Regions from separate parts of the Bacillus sp. BSL6 genome, predicted to be linked through region 2. Evidence: riboswitches for the same ligand, from Rfam matches in the RefSeq annotation. Region 2 holds a riboswitch; each other region holds the start of a gene.

The links. A riboswitch is a leader RNA that binds a small molecule or an ion and turns the genes downstream of it on or off. The one in region 2 is predicted to bind S-adenosylmethionine.
Region 1: it holds a riboswitch for S-adenosylmethionine, as region 2 does, so the genes downstream of both, RCJ96_RS23255 (methionine ABC transporter ATP-binding protein) here and RCJ96_RS17555 (hypothetical protein) in region 2, are expected to answer to the same signal.
Region 3: it holds a riboswitch for S-adenosylmethionine, as region 2 does, so the genes downstream of both, RCJ96_RS24895 (MetQ/NlpA family ABC transporter substrate-binding protein) here and RCJ96_RS17555 (hypothetical protein) in region 2, are expected to answer to the same signal.

Annotation. Positions count from the first base shown of each region.
Region 1 is NZ_JAVGCW010000009.1:51,588-57,227, reverse strand. It holds gene RCJ96_RS23270 (toprim domain-containing protein) at 483-827, shown strand; gene RCJ96_RS23265 (thioredoxin family protein) at 831-1,139, shown strand; gene RCJ96_RS23260 (hypothetical protein) at 1,294-1,638, shown strand; SAM riboswitch class I at 1,764-1,871, shown strand; gene RCJ96_RS23255 (methionine ABC transporter ATP-binding protein) at 2,171-3,196, shown strand; gene RCJ96_RS23250 (methionine ABC transporter permease) at 3,189-3,854, shown strand; gene metQ (methionine ABC transporter substrate-binding lipoprotein MetQ) at 3,878-4,690, shown strand; gene metQ (methionine ABC transporter substrate-binding lipoprotein MetQ) at 4,763-5,569, shown strand.
Region 2 is NZ_JAVGCW010000005.1:157,605-163,244, forward strand. It holds gene RCJ96_RS17535 (short-chain fatty acid transporter) at 1-421, shown strand, start outside; gene RCJ96_RS17540 (group-specific protein) at 462-815, opposite strand; gene RCJ96_RS17545 (NAD(P)H-dependent oxidoreductase) at 812-1,387, opposite strand; gene RCJ96_RS17550 (SWIM zinc finger family protein) at 1,411-1,800, opposite strand; gene RCJ96_RS17555 (hypothetical protein) at 2,053-2,310, opposite strand; SAM riboswitch class I at 2,411-2,509, opposite strand; gene RCJ96_RS17560 (hypothetical protein) at 2,632-2,823, shown strand; gene RCJ96_RS17565 (YwiC-like family protein) at 2,856-3,578, opposite strand; gene RCJ96_RS17570 (ECF transporter S component) at 3,762-4,463, opposite strand; gene RCJ96_RS17575 (ABC transporter ATP-binding protein) at 4,436-5,640, opposite strand, start outside.
Region 3 is NZ_JAVGCW010000011.1:71,400-77,039, reverse strand. It holds gene RCJ96_RS24905 (methionine ABC transporter permease) at 1-370, opposite strand, end outside; gene RCJ96_RS24900 (methionine ABC transporter ATP-binding protein) at 345-1,385, opposite strand; gene RCJ96_RS24895 (MetQ/NlpA family ABC transporter substrate-binding protein) at 1,398-2,210, opposite strand; SAM riboswitch class I at 2,297-2,411, opposite strand; gene RCJ96_RS24890 (NAD(P)-dependent alcohol dehydrogenase) at 2,493-3,401, opposite strand; gene RCJ96_RS24885 (DUF6612 family protein) at 3,548-4,312, shown strand; gene RCJ96_RS24880 (FAD-binding oxidoreductase) at 4,424-5,640, shown strand, end outside.

The DNA.
Region 1 (5,640 bases), on a different contig from region 2:
GAACGAGCGCTTGCACTTTTCATTGTCCAGCTCCACCTCCTAGCCCTTCATGTCTAAGAACCTTCCGCACGAGAAGACAAAAAGCGTCTTCTGTGCGAAAGAACCTTAGCCAACAGGGCTAAGCAGTCGGTTCCGCTTTTCTTTATGATCCAGCTCCAGCGGCTAGATTGTTCGGTGGCTGCACTTCTTCCTGCAAGGCAAAAATCGCCTTTGCGTCAGAAGCTCCATCCCTCTCACAATCTAAACGAGCCGTTTGCGCTTTTTATTATGATCCAGCTCCAGCGGCTAGAACAGTCGGTCATTTCACTCCTTCACTTGAGGCAAAAGGCGCCTCTAGTTCAGGAGTTCCAATGCCCTTCTGTTCTGAACGAGCCGCTTGCGCTTTTCTTTTGCAAAAATAAACAGGAAACAACATGAAAATAACGAATATACTATATACTAAGTTAAAGGTTGTATAGTATATGGTGATCGGGTGATGACATATGATTTATGTAGAAAAAGTCATTATTGTAGAAGGTACATCAGATAGAAGAAAGATTGAATCTATTATTCGGGAACCAGTGGAAATTGTTTGTACAAATGGTACAATTGGTTTGTCGAAAATGGATGAGCTCGTTGATCAGTTTTTTGATAAGGAAGTGTATGTGCTAGTGGATGCTGATGATGCTGGAGAAAAGTTAAGGAAACAGTTTCGAAAAGAATTTCCGCAAGCAGAGCATATTTATATTGATCGCTCGTACCGGGAAGTGGCAACAGCGCCATCTTCACACTTAGCAAATGTATTATGGGGAGCTGACATTGACGTTTATACAGAATATTTACGGTAAGGAATGATAGAAGTGATTGATTGGACAGGAGCCGAAGCTACAGCCCTAATAGAGAACGAAGAAAAAACAGTGTTATATGTATATACTCCAATGTGTGGAACATGCCAATTAGCAAAAAAGATGTTAACAGTCGTTGAGATGACAATTGAAGATTTGAAAATTGGGATGTTAGATTTAAATTATGCTCCGCATTTCGCGAAAGAGTATGGAATTGAAAGTGTACCGTGTTTACTTGTTTTTGAAAATGGGACACTGATAAAGAAGATATATGCATTTCATTCGGTTGAATATTTATATACGGAATTAAAGTAGGCGGCAAAGTTTTTGCCGCCTCGACATATTTCTTGGGAAATATGTCGAGATGCAGGGTGGTTACAGTATTTGTCGAGCGAAAGTAACAGGATTGCTCTTTAGTAAGAGGGAATGGTATGTGTAATAGAAAGTGATATGAAGGATGTGATTTAGAGTGAAATTATATTCTTTGCTTCAGTCATTTGTAAATTACGCTAATGGTCAATATCATTTAGAGCCGCTTTTAAGACAAGGAGAAAAAACTGTTAATTTCCGCTTTGGGGATGAAAGTTGTTCGTTACAAATTTCAAAAGATTATATAGAGTTGCTACATGAGGAAAGAGGAACGGAGCAAATCGTTTGTGTAGATGAAGAAGATGTAAAACAATTGGTGAATGGCAATGTACGATTGCAAACGTTAATGAACGATGGACGTATACAATATTCGGGAACGTATCGAACGATGTTATTAATTGAATCGATGTTTCATATATGTAAACCGATGTCAGTAGGTGCTTAAAATTCTGAAGTTTCGTTTTTTACGAAAATTTCTGTTGACATGGTGTGTGGATATTGATACAATTCAATTCATAAAATATAGACAATTTCATAAATTACAAATCAGACGAAAATGTAATCTGATTTCTCTTATCAAGAGAGGTGGAGGGACTGTGCCCTGTGAAGCCCGGCAACCGTCAACTTATGTTGAAATGGTGCCAATTCCTGCAAAGCAAATGCTTTGAGAGATGAGAGAGAGGGATAATGTTGTTATATACGCATATAAACCTTTCTGCTTCTCTAAAGCGGAAAGGTTTTTTTGTTGTTTGAATGTGGAGGACATTCAAATAATAAAAGTAATGATAACGGTGGGCTATACGCATCAAAAATAAAAAATTGCGGAGTCGATCAAAAATCTAGCTCCAGCGGCTAGAACAGTCGGTCGTTTCATCCCTTCCTATGAGGCAAAAAGCGCCTCTACGTCTGGGATTTGGGCGCCCTCTTGTTCTAAGCGAGCCGCTTACGCTTTTTATTAAAAAAAGGGGTGATACACCATGATTCTATTAGAAAATGTAAAGAAAATATATAAAGCAAAAAGCGGTGATGTCACTGCTGTAGATAATGCCAATTTAAAAATAGATAAAGGTGAAATATTTGGTGTTATCGGATATAGTGGCGCTGGAAAAAGTTCTTTAATTCGATTATTCAATCAGTTGGAGAAACCAACTTCTGGCCAAATTACAATCGCAAATCGTGTCATTTCAGCCATTACAGGAAGCGAGCTTCGTAAGGCAAGGCAAGAAATCGGAATGATCTTTCAGCACTTCAACTTACTTTGGTCACGAACTGTACGTGAAAATATCGAGTTCCCACTTGAAATTGCAGGTGTTGATAAAGCGAAGAGAAGGAAACGCGTTGATGAGTTAATTCATCTTGTTGGATTAGAAGGAAGAGGTGACGCGTATCCATCTCAGCTGAGCGGAGGACAAAAGCAACGTGTTGGAATTGCAAGAGCGTTAGCTAATAATCCACAAGTACTTTTATGTGATGAAGCAACGTCAGCTCTTGATCCAGAAACGACAGATCAAATTTTAGATTTACTATTAGATATTAATAAACGTCTCGGCTTAACAATTGTACTTATTACACATGAGATGCACGTAATTCGAAAGATTTGTAATCGCGTTGCGGTAATGGAGAAAGGAAAGATTGTAGAAACAGGTCCAGTACTTGATGTGTTCCGTAATCCAAAGCAGGACATTACAAAACGATTTGTACAGCAGTTAACGGATTCTGAAGATACAAATGAAACGATTGAAAGTTTAATTGAGAAATATCCAGATGGTAAAGTAGTTCGTTTGCAGTTTATCGGTGAAGCTGTAGAAAGACCAGTGCTTCAAAGATTAATGCAGCGCAGTGATATAGAAGTTAGCATTTTGCAAGGCAATATCGCACAAACGAATAACGGTTCTTACGGTAGTTTAGTTGTTCATTTAAATGGTGAGGAAACAGCGATTCAGCAAGCAATAGAGGGAATACATCAAGATCAAGTAGAGCTGGAGGTGATTGCACATGGATAAGTTACTCACGAATGTTGATTGGAATCAAATGTTAGAAGCAACTGGTGAAACGTTATATATGACGGCAATCGCAGCTCTTGCCACATTTATTTTAGGACTCATTTTAGGATTGTTACTCTTTATGACAGCGAAAGATAATTTATGGGAAAACAAAGCGGTTAATACGGCGATTGGAGCGTTCGTAAACATTTTCCGCTCGATACCGTTCATTATTTTAATCATTTTATTAATCCCATTTACAAAGATTCTGCTTGGAACAATTCTTGGAGCGAGCGCTGCACTTCCAGCTTTAATTATTGGAGCAGCACCGTTTTACGCAAGAATGGTTGAAATTGCACTTCGCGAAATTGATAAAGGTGTAATTGAAGCTTCAAAAGCGATGGGAGCAAAAACAAGTACAATTATTTTAAAAGTATTGATTCCAGAATCGTTACCAGCATTAGTATCTGGTATTACGGTTACGACAATTGCGTTAGTAGGCTATACAGCAATGGCGGGAGTTGTTGGTGCTGGTGGTCTTGGAACACTTGCTTATTTAGAAGGATTCCAACGAGGGAATAACGATGTAACAATCGTTGCGACAATTTGTGTATTACTAGTTGTATTTTTCATTCAGTGGATTGGTGATCGTGTAACGACTCGAATAGATAAACGATAATAAAAAACGGGAGGATGTTTCAAATGAAAAAATTATTACTGACAGCACTTATTTCAACTTCAATTTTTGGGTTAGCTGCTTGTGGCGGGAAAGATAACGATGAAAAGAAACTAGTTGTTGGTGCTTCTAACGTACCGCACGCTGAAATTTTAGAAAAGGCAAAACCGTTACTTGAGAAAAAAGGAATTGAATTAGAAGTGAAAAAATTCCAAGATTACGTATTACCAAATAAATCGTTAGCGGATAAGGATTTAGATGCAAACTACTTCCAGCATATTCCGTATTTAGAAAAAGAAATGAAAGATAAAAAATATGATTTTGAAGTAGCAGGAAAAATTCATTTAGAACCGATTGGTGTATATTCTCAAAAATATAAGAGCTTAAAAGAACTTCCAGACGGAGCGACAATTATTATGAGTAATTCAGTTGCTGATCATGGACGTGGTTTAGCAATTTTACAAAAAGAAGGCATTTTAAAAATTAAAGATGGGGTGGATCCAGTTAAAGCAACTCCAAAAGATATCGCAGATAATCCGAAAAACTTAAAATTTAAAACGGATATTGAGCCTGGTTTATTACCACAGGTGTATAACAATAAAGAAGGCGACGCGGTTTTAATTAACTCGAACTATGCAATTGATGCGAAGTTAAACCCGGAAAAAGATGCAATTGCAATTGAAAGTAATGATTCACCATACGCAAACGTAGTAGCTGTTCGTAAAGGCGATAAAGATAAGAAAGAGATTAAAGCTCTTGTAGAAGTATTACATTCTAAAGAAATTGAAGACTTTATTAATAAAGAATATAAAGGGGCAGTTGTTCCTGTAAAAGAATAATTGCTGGGGAAGGGCTGGTGTATGCCGGCCCTTTTTATAACTACATAATTATACGGGAGAAGGGGACATCATATGAAAAAGATTCTATTGTCAGTTGTTACAGCGCTGTCTGTATTTACATTAGCTGCTTGCGGAGGGAAAGAGGAGAATAAGCTTATTGTGGGAGCTTCTAACGTGCCGCACGCTGTTATTTTAGAAAAGGCACAGCCAATATTAGAGAAAAAGGGTATTAAATTAGAAATTAAAAAATTCCAAGATTATGTGTTGCCAAATAAAGCGTTAGCGGATAAGGAAATTGATGCGAACTACTTCCAACACATTCCTTATTTAGATAAAGAAATCCAAGAAAAAGGATATAAAATTGTAAACGCGGGAAAAATTCATTTAGAGCCAATGGGTATTTATTCGAAGAAATATAAAAGCTTAAAAGACTTACCAGATGGCGGGACAGTGATTATGAGTAATAACGTAGCGGAGCGTGGCCGTATGCTAGCACTGTTACAAAAAGGCGGCATTATTAAACTAAAAGACGGTGTAGATGTTGTGAAAGCAACAGTAAAAGATGTTGTAGAAAATCCGAAAAACTTAAAGTTTAAAACAGATGTAGAGCCTGGTCTTTCACCGAAGTTATATGAAAATAATGAAGGTGATGCATTATTTATTAATTCAAACTATGCAATTGACGCAAAATTAAATCCAACAAAGGATGCGATTGCGATTGAAGGATCAGACTCTCCGTATGCAAATATTATTGCAGTTCGTAAAGGTGACGAGAAGAAAAAAGAAATTAAGGAGCTAGTAGAAGTACTGCATTCAAAAGAAATTCAAGATTTTATTAATAAAGAATATAAAGGTGCTGTACTTCCGGTAAGTGAATAAATATAAGGAAAGGGCTGGAAATTTACCAGTCCTTTTTTCTTTATATAAATAAGAAGAAAGGTGTATCATAT
Region 2 (5,640 bases):
TCTACTTCAATTTCCGTTTTACGCAGGAATTATGGGGATGATGATTGGAGCAAATAGTGAAGGCCTTTCACTTGGAGGAGCTATTTCGAATTTCTTTATTAGCATTTCAAACGAAACAACTTTCCCGCTCTTTACTTTTTTAAGTGCTGGCATCGTTAATATTTTCGTTCCATCTGGTGGCGGTCAATGGGCTGTGCAAGCACCCATTATGATTCCAGCTGGCGCTGAACTTGGTGTACCTGCTGCAAAAACAGCAATGGCCATTGCGTGGGGCGATGCTTGGACAAATTTAATTCAACCTTTCTGGGCATTACCAGCATTAGCGATAGCTGGTTTAGGTGCTCGTGATATTATGGGATTTTGCGTTGTGAACTTACTATATGCAGGATTTATCATAAGCCTATGTTTCTTATTTATTTAAACGAAAAGCTAGTTTTATACTAGCTTTTTTACACAATAAATCATTTATTTCCCACGCAATTTATCACGGTCTTCCACTCTATCTCCGTAAGATATAATGCCTCAAATGCAAAAAAATCTTCACATACTTTTTCAATTAAATGTGGATTGTTCTTAAGGAAATTCCACTGTAATGCTTTAGGAAGAAAATATGTATCATATTCTTTACTTCCCCTTACTACTTCATCAACTTCTCTTTCACAAATTCCTCTTATTAAGTAATCATTTCTTAATTGTATTTGAATTTGCTGAAATGTTTCACTACATTTCTTCAATTGAATTAAGCAATTAATATATGTACGAAAAAGTTCATTATCATACTGACAACAATTTATAATACGTTCCATTTCATTCATAACGTACGAGCCTTTTCTTCTATTTGTAATAACCACTTTTCCCGCTTCTCTCGTTTACTCGTTTTCACAGATTGAAAAACAGATCGTTTTATATCGCGAATGCCGCAAAAACGTAAAACACCTCTCTTCATTATAATCCAATCGGCTGATCGATATAGTAGTGCGACGTACCATAACGGTGAGTCTAACGTATTAATTACCCATGCCTTCTTACCTTTTAGTAACCCTTTCGGCAGGGCACCTTCATATTTATAAGCAAAACCAGCAACGAAAATGCGATCAATAAATCCTTTTAAAATAGCTGGCATCCCCCACCACCATATTGGATAAATGAAGAGAAGAGTATCCGCTTCTTCTACTAACGCTCTGTACCGAGCTGTTTCTTCTTCATTTACTAAATCACGCCTTTTCTTCTCTTCATTAAATACAAGGACGGGATTAAATTGTTCTTTATATAAATCAAGTACCGTAACCGAATGGTTTGTTTCTTGTAATCCTTTTTGTACATGCTTTAAAATCGCCGCGTTAAAACTGGAAGGACTAGGATGAGCGTATACAATTAGTACATTCAATACATAACAACTCCCTCTATAAGTTAAAGTTTCCCCTTCTTTAACATCTTCTCTACAATTTGTACATTTTTTGAGCTTTGTAATAAACGGTTTAATACGGTAAGCAACTCTTCCTTGTCTAAATCTTTCAGTTTCTCTTTCACCGTACTTTCACCAGCACCTTGAATATCATAAACAACTGCCGCCATATGTTTACAATAGTTTTCATATGGACACTCACAGCTACTTTCTGTAAAATCTTCAAGATCAATAATCACTTCATAGTTTCCTGCATTTCCAGTAACGAAAGCAAATATTTTCTTATCTTGTATTTCAACATCATCTACATGTCCTTCTTCATAATATTCATACCCTTGATCCATAATGTACTTAGGAATCCATTTCGTTATATCATGTAATAAATAAGCGTACATAACAACACCTCTTCCTTTAATTCCCTTTTGACTTCTAGAGCCACTGCATGTTATTCTAATAACTGTCAAATAGCAAGTCTATATGACAAAACAACTGACACCTATTCGGCGAAGGTGTCTCTTTTCATTTGCAGCCGATATGAAGTGCCTCTTTCAGGCACATTCAATCTTTGACACTACACACTCAACACCATTCCCTGTATCAGGCTGCTTAAGCAGTCTTTTACTCTACATACTTCAAAAAAAGAGAGCTTAGCTCCCTTTTCTCGCCTTATAAAATACCCCTTTTTCCGTATAGAGATATTCATCAGCTAATGTAATTTTCCCATCCAGTTTCAGTTCATCTAATAGTCTTGATAAATAAAATTGATGTAACATCTTTTTCGTGAATTTTCCTTCATGATGCGAAACGATATGTTCTTGAATATCTAACAATGATATTGGCTTATCTTGCTCTATCATATATTCATAAACTGTACTACGCAGTTTTACGTATTTTTCGAGTGTCACAGCAATGCGCAACCCCTTTCTTCTTAATGTAAATTTTCGTAATCGGTTTTTTTGCAATAAAAAAACCTCTCCGATAAGAAGAAGTTACGTATATATCTTCGTCTTATCTCCCAGAACAAATTTGTTCTGCTGGAATTAGCACCTGCATCGCGGTTGCTGGGTTTCATCGGGCCAGTCCCTCCACCTCTCTGGATAAGAAAATATTCACTTAATTCTTACTATACGTAATTTCATTTCAATTGTCAAACAAATATAACAAATTATATTTTCTTCTTTACTGTTCATACTATACATATATGAGTATGCAAGGAGGATTATGAAATGCATCAAAATGCCCGCGGATATGTCCAAGACTCTTTTCAATCATTACAAGAAGCAAAACAATGTTTAGAAGCAGCATTACAGACTGTTGAAAAAGATTTTAATCGCGCTCGTATTGAGCAATCTCTTTATGCGATCGAACAAGCTATTCAACGCTGCGATTACACCGTTCACATTTTAGAACAAGATTGAAAAAACTTCCCATCATAAGGTGGGAAGTTTTTTCAAATGGCATACTTCATAATTATTGCCGTTATGATTAAAAAATATACAGAATTCACAATTTCTAAAATCCCTACTTTTATAATAGAAATTTTTTTGCCATACAATATAATGGCTCGAATGACACTTGGTATAAAAATAAGAGAACACAACGGATTAATAGCAAATACAATGATCATTAATAGAATATGATAACCCCAAGATATAAAGCGATACTTCGGATTATTTTTCTCACGTATCATCGTTTTCACATAAAACGTACTTCCTAAAAAATATAAAAATGAAATAAGCGCAATAAATAATGCTGTTTTATCTATAAGTTTCATTGAAAAATAATAACTAACTAAACCACCAATACAGAAAACAACAATCGCACTAATGTCATTTAGTAATGCCCTTTCATTTTTTTGACGAGCATAATGCATATTTACTATAAATAGTGGAATCATGACTATTACGAATAAAAGAATGCGCCATTCATATAATAGAGAAATCATCCCAAATACAAAAGCGATGATAAAATACACAATTGCTGCATGTAAATACTCTTTTTTTCGTTTTTGCTTTATATACATAAGGAATGGATACGTAGCTAAATAGATAAAGAACCAAGCTATAAACAATGGAATATGATATATAGTAGGTTTCCCAAGTATGACACTTAATAGAAATGGTATAACAAGCATCGCCCATGCACCATGTTGCTTCGGAATAACTAACTTCATTAACTATATACCTCCCTTTTGAAAATAATTCTCACCTACTATTATACAAATAATTTTATATAGTAACGGATATATATTGGACTATTTTTTGACAATAAAAAATGCTCCTTACAATATGTAAGAAGCATGAAAGAGGCAAACGAATATGTAAGTCGCGACCCTACCTTATATGAGTATGCTTTTCTATACCATGTTATGCTCATCTAATATGCCATATTTCTTTTTAAATCTTGTAAGAATTGTAATCCAAGAAGTACTAAATAATAGCAAGAACACAACATTTGAAATTGCATGGCTCAAATCGAAATAAAAACTTGCGATATAATACGAAATGACTGTTTCCCACGTTGCCTCTCGTATAAAACCGAGAAGCCCCCAAAAATTCATGATCCAGCCAAATAAAAATCCAACAAACAATCCGTATAGTAGTCTTCCCCATAGCTTTTTCATTAAAAACGTATTACGTAATAATCCAGCTATAAAACCAATCATACCCCATGAAAACATTTGCCACGGCGTCCACGGACCTTGTCCTAAAAAGATGTTAGATACGATAGCCGCTGTTGCCCCGATCATAAAGCCAGTTTCACTTCCGAAGACGATTGCAGAAACGATAATAACAAAAGAAGTTGGTTGTACACTCGGTAAAATAGAAAATGGTACGCGGCTCACTGCTGCAATTGCGGCTAACACAGCGACGAGAACAATTTCACGTGAAACAAACGCCTTTCTTTCAAAGCGGATATAGAAAGGTAACATAATAACGACTAATAAAAACAAACTACTTAACATGTAATACCCATCCATGATAAGTGTAGTAAAGAGTAATGTGCCTATTATTACTGCAAAAATACATATTATGAATGCAACATATCGTTTGGACACGCTCCGTACACATCCTCCCACGTTAATGCATATGGCAATTCTTTTCGAATGAATCGGTTAATAGAGGTTGTATAAAAGAAGTTACCACTAAAAAATTCTTTCGGTGCATCATTCATAATGACTGCTCCGTCGAATAACATCATACATTGATCAACGTATTTCGCTGCAAATTCAATATCATGCGTTGCCATTACAATTGTTGTACCTTCTTTTTGCAACTTCCTAAATAGCTCCCCTACTCTTTCTTTCTTCCATGGATCGAGTCCCTTTGTCGGTTCATCCAGTAATAATAAAGTTGGCTTTGATAATAATGTCGTACATAATGCAAGTAATTGTTGCTCTCCCCCGCTACAATCATGTGGATGGCGTTCTTTAAGCGAGTACAACCAAAACTGTTTTAGCGTATCTTCTGCTCTTTCTTTTCCTTGTTCTCCGTATAATTCACGTGCTCGTTCATACACCTCGTCCCACACTGTATCAAATGTAAAATGATAATACGGATGCTGCGATACATACCCAATACTTTTAAATCGTTCTTTCGAATCAATTTTATGTATCACTTTCCCGTTCCACTTTACTTTCCCTCTTCTCGATTTTTGTAACCCTGCTAAAATCGTTAACAGTGTAGACTTCCCTGTACCATTCTTTCCAACGAGAGCTACCCATTTTCCTTTTTCAATCGATACTGTTAAATCTCGTAAAATGAGCGGACTATTCTTTTCATATTGGAACGAAATATGCTCGGCACTTAAAATGACTTCTTGCTTTTCACTTTGTACTATTGGCTCATTTACATATGATATCGCTGAAAAATCATTCATTTTCATTTGTGCTTCTCGCACTGTAAACGGAATATCTTTCGCATTCCACTCTAAAAACAATCTTGGAATTTGCGGAATAAATGGCCGGAACTTTTCTACTTTCCACATATTTGCTACAACCGTTTTCGGACTACCGTCATACACGATTTGGCCGTTACTCATACAAATAACGCGCGTTGCAAGGGGTATTACTTCATCTAAACGATGTTCACTTAAAACGATTGTAATTCCAAGTTCTTCATTAATACGCTTTAACAATCCTAAAAATTCTTTCGCAGCAATTGGATCTAACTGCGCAGTTGGTTCATCTAATAATAATAATTTCGGTTGCATCACTAATACCGCAGCTAAATTGA
Region 3 (5,640 bases), on a different contig from region 2:
CACCACGATCTACTTCTAATAATGCGGTCTCCATCAATCTTGCGATATAGGGAGCAGTGAAGACGACAAGCGGTACGATAACACCTTGCACACCAATGGATGTTCCCATTAGAAATTTTGTAAAAGGTAGAATGAAGAATAATAGAATGATAAATGGAAGAGAGCGAATGATATTAATAATTGTATTAAGAATTGGATAAATGATTTTGTTTTCTCGCTGTCCACCAGGTCTCGTTAAAACAAGTGTGACACCAAGTGGCAGTGCAATAAGGATCGAGATGAGTAATGAAATAGATGTCATTTGAAAAGTTTGTATGGTCGCCTCCCATATAACTTTACCCCATTCATCCAAAAAGGACTTGTTTTCCATGGCCTGTTCTACCTCCTTCTACGATGATTCCCTGTTCTTGTAAAAATGATAAAGCACGGTTGATTTCATTTTGTTCCCCTTGCATATGAATGATAAGTTTCCCGTATGCTTCATGTTTTAATTGAGTAATATTACCGGATAAAATATTCGGATATACTTGGAATCGTTTTGTAGCGACAGCTAATGCTGGTTCTCCTGAAGAATTTCCTATAAAAGAAAGAGTTACAATTTCACCAGTAGTTTGAAGTTCTTTTTGTACATCTTCTGGAATTTTTGCTGCAAATGCACTATTTACAAATTTCTTCGTTGTTACATGTTGTGGGTTTGTAAAAATATCTTTCACAGTCCCGCTTTCAACTACTGTTCCATGTTCCATAACAGCAACTCGGTCGCATATACGCTGGATGACATTCATTTCATGTGTAATTAATAAAATTGTAATCCCGATTTCCTCATTAATCTTTAATAATAGGTCAAGAATAGAATCAGTTGTTTCTGGATCTAAAGCGCTCGTTGCTTCATCACTTAATAACACTTCCGGTTCATGTGATAGTGCACGCGCGATGGCTACACGTTGTTTCTGGCCACCAGAAAGTTCACTTGGATAGGCGTCTTTTCGATTAAAGAGATCGACAATACGTAAATACTTTTCTACCCTTTTTTCAATTTCTACTTTTGGAATGCCAGCAAGGCGTAAAGGTAGTGCGATATTTTCATAGACGGTAACGGTTTTAAGTAAATTGAACCCTTGAAAAATCATCCCGATTTTTTGTCTCGCTTTTGCTAGTTCTTTTGTAGACAGTGTTGTTAAATCTTGCTCGTTTACAATAATATTTCCTGTTGTTGGTTTTTCTAATAAATTTACACAGCGAATTAATGTACTTTTGCCAGCGCCACTATATCCAATGATTCCAAATACTTCGCCCTTTTTTACTTGGAGGGAAGTAGACTTAAGAGCTTCCACATTCCCCTTTTTTGTTGTAAATACTTTGGATACATTTTTTAATTCAATCATTATCGTCAGCTCCTACCAAGACGGTAAAACAGAACCATCAAATTTTTTCTCGATAAATTCTTTTACTTCTTTAGATTGATAAGCTTTCTTTAATTTATTTACAACAGCATCATCTTTATTTTCAGTACGAACAACGACCCAGTTTACATATGGTGAATCTTTTCCTTCACGGAAGATAGAATCTTTCGCAGGGCTTAATTTTGCACCTAATGCAAAGTTTGTATTAATGGCAGCTGCTTTTACTTCACTTAGTTGTGTTGGTAATTGAGATGCCTCTAATTCAACGATCTTTAAATTTTTTGGATTTTCAATTACATCTTTTGCAGTCGCTTTTTCTGTCGCTTTTGGATCAACTTTTAAAACACCTGCTTTTTCAAATAGTTTTAAAGCTCGAAGTTCATTCGTTGGATCATTCGGTACAGCAATTGCATCGCCCTCTTTTAATTCTTTTACATCCTTTAAGCTTTTTGAATATACGCCCATAGGGAATGTTACTGTTGAAAATACTTCAGTTAATTTCATATTACGTTCAGCTTTAAATACGTCTAAATATGATTTCGTTTGATAGCTATTTACATCAAGGCTTTTTTCATCGAGGGATACGTTCGGTGCTACATAATCATTAAATACTTTTATATCAATTTCGAGACCGTCTTTCGCTGCTACTTCTTTTACCTTTTCAAAAATTTGTTCATGTGGCCCTCCTGTTACACCGACAGTAATCTTTTTCTCATCTAACGCTTTTACTTCTTTATCTGAACTCCCGCTACATGCGCTTAATAATAATACAGCCCCACTTACAATGCTTAATAATACTTTCTTCATCTATAATTCCCCCTTAAATATACGTTCCAAAATAAAAAGCACCTCTCAAAAATAAGAGAGGTGCCGAATAGACAAAATAGATTCCTCTCTTATCTTCCAAAACGAGAACTCGTTTTGCAGGAATTAGCACCTTAGCTTATACGTTATAAGCTCGGTTGCCGGGCATCATCGGGCCAGTCCCTCCGCCACTCTTGATAAGAGTATGTGTATGTAGTTTTTTTAATATGGTACTAATAGTAAATCTTACAAAAAGAATTGTCAACGTTATTTTCTGAATATATTTTATTTTAAGGTAATCGAAACGTTCCCCTTTTTATGCCCTTTTTCTACATATATATGAGCTTCAGCAATTTCTTCTAATCGGTAAGTTCTATCAATAACAGGCTTTAAATTTTCTGTTTCAGTTAGTTTTTTTAGTAGAAACATATCTTCTTTACTTACCTTTGCCATCATTCCATTAACAGATACATATATTCCATTAGGTGTTAATACTTGTTTACAAAGGGATTTTTTATATTTTCCAACTGCATCAAATATAACATCATAGTATTCCCCCTGCTTAGTAAAATCTTCTTTCGTATAATCGATTACTTTGTCAGCCCCTAAAGATTGCACGAGTTCAAAATTTGAATGACTACAAACAGCTGTAACGGTTGCGCCGAAATATTTAGCAAGTTGTACGGCAGCTGTTCCTACTGATCCAGATGCGCCATATATGAGTACTTGTTGCCCCCTTTTTATACGGGCCTTTCTTAGGAAGTGTAGTGCCGAAGTTGCGCCAAAGGGAATAACTGCTGCTTCCTCATACGTTACATTGGTAGGTTTTAATGCTACTAATCCACTTTCATGTACACATGTATATTCTGCATAACCACCGACATTAAGCTCTGTTAATGCAAAAATTTGATCTCCTTTTTTAAATTGAGTTACATCTGTTCCTATTTCTTCGATTTCGCCGGATAACTCTACACCGAGTATAGGCTTTCTCGGTTTTCTAAAACCTAATATGATTCGCATAGGAATCCAAAATAAGAGAGGGCTATTAAACCCACGTATTCTACAATCTCCAGTCGTTACACTCGTTGCGTGGATCTTGACTAATACTTCGTTCTTTTTAGGTATAGGTTTCTCTATATTTTGAAGCTGAAGAACGTTAGGTGGTCCATACTGTGTGCAAATGATCGCCTTCATAATGACCTCCTGAAATGAGTTGTCGTTATTTACATCATATTTAAACTCTTCATTAAACATGTCGCTATATAGCGAATATAGATTGAAATTTATATAGATTTCATAGGAAAAGAGATGATATTATTTTGGGAAAGGGGGGCGGAATTATGAAAAAAATTATTTTTATTTCAAGTTTAGTGCTTGCAATCAGTCTAGGGGTAGGATGTAGTAATGAGAAAACAGCAAAGACGGATGAGCCGAAAAAAGAATCCGTTCAAAAAGAAAAGGAATTAACGGCGAAAGATGTTTTCAAGAAAACGAATGAAGCTTTTAAAAATGAAGAACATGTAACGATGACATATGGTGTAGGGGTAAAAGCTGAGGGAACAGAGATGGATATATTAAAGGCTAAGATGCAATTAGAGCCAAAGACAAAGAATTCTCGTTCTGAAATGAATATTTCCGGTACAGATGTTGTAGTGTATACTGTGGATGGTAAAGTTGCTGGTGAGGTAAAAAACCCTAATACAGGAGAAGTTATAACCGTACCAGAGGAGCAATTAAACGCTGGTGGAATGAAAGCGACTCAAGATATTATAGATAAATTAGAAGTACCGGAAGTAGTTTTAGATAAAATGAAGCTGGAGAAAAGCGGAGATAAATATAAACTGAAATTTACATTAAAAGGGCAAGAAACAGAAAGTATGTTAACTAGCATGGATGAAACGCAGAAGAAAATGTTACAAGCACAAAACGCGAAGATAGAAGAAGTGGATGCAGAATATATCATTACAAAAGATTTTAAATATGAATCAGCAAAGATAGACATGATTATGAGTAGTAATGGCAAGGATAAAGCACACATTATTACGAACGCAAAATATACGTCGTATGAAAAGTTTGACCCAATACAATTGCCAGCAGCAAAGTAACAGTTTTGATAAGGAGGGACCTAAAATAAGGTCCCTCTTTTTTGTATTCTTTCTTCATAGGAAAATAGGTACAATATAAAGAGGAAAAGATGTAGAAGAGGAGAGTGTCATTTGAAAAAAGGAAAGATAGCGGTGGTCATTGTAGCATATACAGTGTTGCTTGCAACGTCTGTACATACATATAAAAAACAACTCGATCATCCTATTATGAGTGATGTAGGTAAATTGCTTCCGACAAAAATAAAACGTGTTGAAAGTGCTACTGATGAGCAATCGTTAATAAAATTAGTGCAAGATGCAAATGTTTCTGGAGAGAAGATTTCTATTGCTGGTATGCAACATAGCCAAGGCGGACAGACGTATTATCCACATGGTACGATGCTTGATATGAAAGGGTATAATAAAATATTAGAATTTGATCCAGAGAAGAAGCGCATTACAGTTCAAAGTGGTGTCACGTGGAATGATATTCAGAAGAAAATAAATCCATATGGTCTTGCTGTTCAGGTGATGCAATCGCAAAATATTTTTACGGTTGGTGGTTCATTAAGTGTAAATGTACATGGTCGTGATATTCGTCATGAGGCATTGATTGATACAGTCGAATCATTTCGATTACTAATGGCAGATGGCACTGTACGTAATGTAAGTAGAGAAGAGAATGCGGATTTATTTCCTTACGTCATTGGCGGTTATGGGTTATTTGGTGTCATTTTAGATGTGACTTTAAAGTTAACAAATGATGAATTATATGAAACGCATACGAAAATGCTAGATTATAAAGAATACACGTCTTATTTCAAAGAAAAAGTGAAAAAAGATGCTAATGTTCGTATGCACTTAGCTCGTATTTCTGTTGCTCCAAATTCATTCTTAAGAGAAATGTATGTGACAGATTATACATTGGCACAAAATCAAAATATGAGGGAAGAGTATAGTGAACTAAAAGAAGAAACTATTATAGCAGCGCCGAAATTTTTACTTGGATTATCACGCTATAGTGATTGGGGAAAGAATACGTTTTGGGATATACAAAGAAGTTATTTCGAACGTACAGATGGAAAGTATGAGACGCGAAATAATGTTATGAGGTCAGATAGTGCCTTTATGGAATATGAAAATCCGAATAGGACAGAGGTGTTACAAGAATATTTTGTGCCTATAGATTCTTTTACGGAATACATAGATGATTTACGTAACGTATTAAATGAAGAAGAGTTTAATTTGCTTAATATTACGATTCGTTACGTGGAAAAGAATGAAAATGCAGTTTTATCCTATGCGAAAGATGATATGTTTGCACTGGTTCTTTTAATTAATCAAGGGCG